One region of the Shewanella sp. ULN5 genome, then DNA from elsewhere that is predicted to be linked to it. Evidence: predicted binding sites of a transcription regulator. Region 1 holds the regulator's gene; each other region holds the start of a gene.
What was found. The regulator sigma-54, encoded in region 1, starts transcription at its own class of promoters, with help from an activator protein. The targets are predictions, from matches to a motif close to GTTGGCACGNNNNTNGNNT.
Positions count from the first base shown of each region.

Region 2: the regulator sigma-54 is predicted to act here: its motif matches at 1,406-1,424, upstream of ORI98_RS11170 (TorF family putative porin).
Region 3: the regulator sigma-54 is predicted to act here: its motif matches at 1,257-1,275, upstream of glnA (glutamate--ammonia ligase).

Region 1 is NZ_JAPJEE010000012.1:79,448-81,726, forward strand. Features, by position in the region: gene hpf (ribosome hibernation promoting factor) at 1-259, opposite strand, end outside; gene ORI98_RS12540 (RNA polymerase factor sigma-54) at 286-1,773, opposite strand; gene lptB (LPS export ABC transporter ATP-binding protein) at 1,925-2,279, opposite strand, start outside.
Region 2 is NZ_JAPJEE010000010.1:48,239-50,517, reverse strand. Features, by position in the region: gene ORI98_RS11175 (PA3496 family putative envelope integrity protein) at 37-213, opposite strand; gene ORI98_RS11170 (TorF family putative porin) at 635-1,321, opposite strand; gene ORI98_RS11165 (HU family DNA-binding protein) at 1,626-1,898, opposite strand; gene ORI98_RS11160 (response regulator) at 2,023-2,279, opposite strand, start outside.
Region 3 is NZ_JAPJEE010000006.1:208,507-210,785, forward strand. Features, by position in the region: gene typA (translational GTPase TypA) at 1-830, opposite strand, end outside; gene glnA (glutamate--ammonia ligase) at 1,396-2,279, shown strand, end outside.

The sequences.
Region 1 (2,279 bases):
TAATAACCTGACGATCGAGTTTGTCGATCAGGGCGTCTATTGCATGATACATGTCGGCATGATCAGCAGCTGCAAATACTTCAGCGCCATTTAAGCTGACTTTTGCTTCTGCCTTTTGCTGTTGTTTTTCGACATTTAACACGACATGCACATTATGGATCTGATCGAAATGTCGTTCAAGCTTTGAAAATTTTATCGTGACATATTCGCGTAATGATTCAGTAATTTCAACATGGTGACCTGTTAAATTTATTTGCATATTTATCCTCCAATTGCCTAGGTAGATTATAAACTCTTACGCTGGTTTGAGGGGGGGATCATCATCGCCTCACGGTATTTCGCGATAGTACGACGTGCAACATTAATCCCTTGTTCAGCCAAAAGATCCGCCATTTTACTGTCGCTTAATGGTTTCTTTTGGTTTTCGGCAGCAACCAGTTTTTTTATAAAGGCTCTAATTGCTGTTGATGAGCACTCGCCGCCGTCGTCGGTACTGACGTGGCTAGAGAAAAAGTATTTTAATTCGAATAATCCGCGCGGAGTATGCATGTATTTTTGAGTTGTGACCCTCGAAATAGTTGATTCATGCATCTCTACCGCTTCAGCTATGTCATTCAGTACCATAGGTTTCATGGCTTCTTCACCATACTCAAAAAAACCTTGTTGGAACTGGACAATGCAATTGGACACTTTTAATAAGGTGTCGTTGCGGCTTTCTAAACTTTTAATAAACCATTTAGCTTCTTGCAAGTGACCGCGAATAAATTGGCTGTCAGACTGACTTTTACTGCTTTTTGCCATCGCCGCATATTGCTGGTTTATACCAATTTTGGGCATATTGTCAGGATTTAATTCAACAACCCAACGACCATTCTTTTTCATCACCGAAACATCGGGGATAACATATTCATCATCCTGCGGGGTGATCATCGAACCAGGGCGTGGATTCAAAGATTGAATTAACTCAATAGCCTCACGAAGTTCATCTTCTTTTAACTTGGTTTTACGCATCAATGTGCGAAAGTCTCTGCCTGCAATTAAATCTAAATAATCTTTGATAAGCACTTTTGCGTTATCAATGTGAGGTGTATTGGGATCATATTGCATTAACTGGATCAGCAAACATTCACGGAGATCGCGAGAGGCAACGCCAATAGGATCAAAATGTTGGATACGTTTCAGTACCGCTTCAACTTCATCAAGCTCAACCGATTCGTCTCCCATTGCTTCTAAGATGTCTTCGGTGCTTTGGGTTAAATAACCTGTGTCGTCAATGGCATCGATGATGGCGGTGGCAATGGCTAGGTCGGTATCAGAAAAAGGAGTGAGATTCTTCTGCCATTCAAGGTGTTCGTACAAACCTTCTGAGGTTTCACCTTGAAAAGGCATGTCATCGCTTGGCATGCTGCCCGATCCAGAACTGGCCATCGGAGATGCGGTGTACACTTCATCCCAGGTCGTATCCATAGGCAAATCATCAGACATTTGCTCTTTTGTCATCGATTCTGCTGTATCAACGCTTGAGGTGTCTTTTTCTATTGTTGGCGCGACTAGTTCACTAAAATCAGTTTCTGATTGGTTTTTTTGTTGGTCATTTTTGTTGTTAAATTCTGCAAATTCATCTTCCATTTCAAGCAAAGGGTTTGAGTCTAATGCTTGTTGAATTTCTTGCTGTAACTCCAAAGACGATAACTGCAGCAAACGAATCGCCTGTTGCAGTTGTGGGGTCATAGTCAGATGTTGACCCATTTTAAGTTGGAGTGACGCTTTCATTACTGCTGATCCCTAGAAGATTTCCGTTTGCTACACCGTTTCACACGAGTGTATTTCGCAAATGTTGTTTAAATACATTGTGAAACACCACAATAAAAGCTTACTGAAGTGTTGGTATTTTCAAAGCATCTATCTGTTGTGCTTACATTAACTATAGCTTGAATTGTTCGCCCAAGTATACTGCTCGTACTTGTTGATTGTTGAGTATTTCATCAGGTGTTCCCTCGGCAATGAGATTGCCTTGGCTGACAATATAAGCGCGCTCACAAACATCAAGGGTTTCGCGAACATTGTGGTCAGTAATGAGCACTCCAAGGCCACGACTTTTCAGTTGTTGAATAATTTTTTTAATATCAATAACTGAAATGGGGTCAACACCGGCAAAAGGTTCATCGAGTAAGATAAACTTAGGATTTGCGGCCAATGCACGTGCAATTTCAACTCGACGTCTTTCACCACCAGAAAGGGACATGCCTAAACTGTCTCGAATATGGGTGATATGAAAT
Region 2 (2,279 bases), on a different contig from region 1:
TACTAAGGCGTGATGTTTGCTGTAAAGCACTTTAGGTTAGAAAAAATCGTCATCACCAATCGCTTTTCGCAATTGTGCTTGCTCAAGATAATCTTCTAGTCTGCGTTTCACTTGACGTTTGTGTTGTAAATTCTCATCGCTTTTACTGTTTCTAGGTGAAGTCATAGCTTCAATTTCAGTATCGTCAGGAACTCTTTCAGTAATATTAGCCATAATAAAACCCTCAAAACCAATGGTAAACCACAGAATTAAACCAATGAGCACTTTCTAACTAAAAAACAACGATTAGAAAAGCAAAATATATTGTCCGCAATGGGCAAATGTTTTGACCTTACCTGTTTGAGCTTAGCAGTTATTTTTGAGGGTGCTAAAAAATACGCCTCAAAGCGAAATGGCGAGTGAATGGCTTAGATGATGTTTAAACCCATTTATGTATATCAACATGGATGCATAACGATGACATAAAGGAGTTGAGTGAAGAGGATTCGTTCGTCAAAACCACAAAGCCTCTTTTTTAAATCATAATTGAAGCGGTTAAGTCTCAGTATTTGACTGTAAATAACAAACGCCACCCGAAGGTGGCGTTTAAGGTCAGATTGTCAGTGCGACCAGAGAATGCGAATAATGTTTCAGGTTAAAGATCGAAGCTGTATGAGTAACCTAATACCACTTTTACATCATCTTCATCTAAATCAGTATCAGAAGCCATAAAGGACACAGTACCTAGGTCGGTATCGGCACTTAATGACACATTATAATCAGAGTAGCTGTCGCCAAATAAGTCTTCTATAACATCGCCTTGTGAATAACCATAATGGATACCCAGACTTAACTTTTCAGTTAATGGAAAGCTGGCATTGGCCTGTAGATAGCCCCAATCCGTTTCGCTATCGGCACCCGATACGTCAGAATCTGCGTTGACAACATGTGAGTAACCCAGTTCTAACCACTTCCAACCGAGTAATAAAGTGACTTCACCAAAGTTGTAGTCACTATCTGAATCGGGGTAAGCATAATAAAGATAGCTGATATCGTAAGTGAAATCTTGAGCGAACTCACCACCATAACCCGCATAGAAATCCGCTTCGTAAGTTGCTGCATCACCAAAATCAACATTTGATGCCCATGTGCCTGCATAAAAACCAGACTCGTGTGCGTAATCAAGACCACCTTGAACCGCTACCGCATCGTCTGTTTGAGTGACACCGCGCCATAAGTAATTTGATGTGGCACCAATATTTGCTGAAACTTCAGCAAACGCTGTACTCGTTAATAATAACGTACTTGATAATGCGACGGCTTGAATTAGTGATTTGTTCATCTTTATCCCTCAAGGTTTTATTGTGCATTTTATGTCTTGTATGTCAGGGCAATACATAAAATGTTTGTTTGTCTGAGGTATGCAAAGCGAAGCTTGTGCCAGTTTTAAAAGTTAATATATATCAGACGCTTAATGTATAATCGGTTGGGTGACAATAGGTTTGTTGCTTTGTAATAGTGCGTCATTGCACTTTATGTGTGCAATTGATGGTGGTGTTCACTCAGGTCATGAGCGGATATGAACAATATCAAGGCATAAAAAAACCTCCATCAGGAGGCTTTTGAAAAATGCGTTTTACAGAATATTAGTTAACGCTATCTTTTAATGTCTTGCCTGCTTTGAACTTAGGTACAGTTGCAGCAGCAATTTGAATTTCTTTACCCGTTTGTGGGTTACGGCCAGTACGTGCAGCGCGTTGTGAGGTTTCAAATGAGCCAAAACCAACGATAGAAATTTTTTCGCCATTTTTCATTGCTTCAGTTACCGCGGCTTCAAATGATTTTAATGCACGGCCAGCTTCAGCTTTAGTTAAATCTGCGTTTTCAGCAATTTTTGCAATCAGTTCACTTTTGTTCATATTGGTATTCTCTGCTTTCCATAGAAATGTTTATTAAAAACGTGGTTAACATGCCATAAGCGTTGGCGGTTTAAAAGTATTTTGTCCGATATAAACCGAAAAAGAATACTAAATGCGCGCTAAACTACTCTTCCAACAGCTTATATAATATTTGTTTAACTAAATTGGGCTCAAATGGCTTGTCACAAAGGGCGTTGACCCCAGCGCTGGATACATTACTTAAATGGGTATCATTTGCTTCGGATGAGACCATTAAAATAGGAATATGCGACTGCTGGCTTTCGTTACGGATATATTGCGTTAAGGCTAATCCATCAACACTTGGCATGTTGTAATCGGTGATCACTAGGTCGTACATATTGTGTTGCATCAATGCAATTG
Region 3 (2,279 bases), on a different contig from region 1:
GTAATTGCCACGATGTCACCAGCGTTAGCAATTTCAACTTCAGTACGGTCAAGACCCATATAACCTAATACCTGGCCCATTTTACCGTTACGCTTTTTACCGTCAGCGCCAACAATGGTCACTTGTTGGTTAGTTTTTACACTACCACGTTTAATGCGACCAATACCGATAACACCCACGTATGAGTTGTAATCGATTTGAGAAATTTGCATTTGGAATGCACCTTCCGAATCAGCGTCTGGGAAAGAAACTTTCTCAACGATGGTTTGGAAAAGTGGCGTCATGTCAGTGCTAGTTACATCAGGATCTAAGGTTGCGAAACCGTTTAATGCTGAAGCATAAACAATAGGGAAGTCTAACTGTTCGTCAGTTGCACCTAGGTTGTCGAATAAATCGAAAACTTGGTCGATAACCCAATCAGGACGTGCACCAGGTCGGTCAATCTTGTTGATAACAACGATTGGCTTAAGGCCTTGAGCAAATGCTTTTTTAGTGACGAAGCGAGTTTGTGGCATTGGGCCATCAACTGCATCTACTAGTAATAAAACTGAGTCAACCATAGACAGAACACGTTCTACTTCACCACCGAAATCGGCGTGACCTGGTGTGTCTACGATGTTAATACGGTAGTCGTTCCACTTGATGGCAGTGTTTTTTGCCAGAATGGTGATCCCACGTTCTTTTTCAAGATCGTTTGAATCCATCACCCGCTCAGTAGCTTCTCCTCGAGATGCAAGGGTTCCTGACTGCGCCAGCAACTTGTCTACCAGGGTTGTTTTGCCATGGTCAACGTGTGCAATAATGGCGATGTTACGTAAATTCTCTAGCACGGATAAAACCTCTATACCATCAAACAAAAAAAGGGGATTATTTACAGTCGCTATTAATTATAGCCACCATAAAAAAGCGTGCCATTCTACTCCAGCAAGGCTTCAGTAGATAGGATTTTTTTTGAACACCTGTTATTTTCACCCGTTTGGACAGATATATTTCGACTTATCTGGGGTAAATGGTCATTTTGATTACTCAAAGCCAGATAAACATCAAGAACACTGTTTTCTGAATTAGGTTTGGTAAATTGTTATCTAAGTGCACTTTTTGCTAATGAGTCTCTATATACTCGACATGTTCAATTACAGTGCAGTCGCCCTTAACTGTTGCACTGTATTGGTGCGGTGAAGGATCTTTTTGGTGCGCCCTAATAGTTATTTCTTTATGCAAAAAAATCAAATTGATATAATTCAATAGGTTATATATTTGGCATAAAAATAGCTTAGTAAGTGACATCATGTGAACATCACTGTTTTACATTGGTTTAACTAAGTAAAATGTACTTGGTAAACAGTAAGATTAAATTAAGAAGGGAATACCCTTGACCCTACCGGAGGCTTGAGAATGTCAGTTGAATCAGTATTAAAGCAACTTGAAGAATTAGAAGTTAAGTTTGTTGACTTACGTTTTACCGATACTAAAGGTAAAGAGCAGCACGTATCTATTCCAACTCACCAAGTTGACGCGGATTTTTTTGAAGACGGCAAAATGTTTGACGGTTCTTCTATTGCTGGCTGGAAAGGCATTAACGAATCAGACATGGTATTAATGCCTGATGCATCAACTTTCGTACTTGATCCTTTCACAGAAGAAACAACTGCGCTTATCCGTTGTGATATTTTAGAGCCAGGTACCATGACGGGTTATGACCGTGATCCACGTTCTATCGCTAAAAAAGCTGAAGAATATTTAAAGTCTACCGGTATTGCTGATACGGTTCTTATTGGCCCTGAGCCAGAGTTCTTCTTATTTGACGACGTACGTTTTGGTACTGATATGTCAGGTTGTTTCGTGAAAATCGACGCAAAAGAAGCTGCATGGAACTCTGCAAAAAGTTATGAAGAAGGTAATACGGGTCACCGCCCAATGGTGAAAGGCGGTTACTTCCCAGTCGCACCAGTTGATTCATCACAAGATCTACGTAGCGCTATGTGTTTAGTGCTTGAAGAAATGGGTCAAGTTGTTGAAGCGCATCACCATGAAGTGGCTACAGCAGGTCAGAACGAAATCGCTACACGTTTCAACACATTGACCAAGAAAGCGGATGAAATCCAAATTCTAAAGTATGTTGTTCACAACATGGCGCACGCTTATGGCAAAACAGCAACCTTTATGCCTAAGCCAATTGTTGGTGACAACGGTAGTGGTATGCATGTTCACCAGTCATTATCTAAAGATGGTGTGAACTTATTTGCTGGCGACAAGTATGCTGGTTTAAGTGACATCGC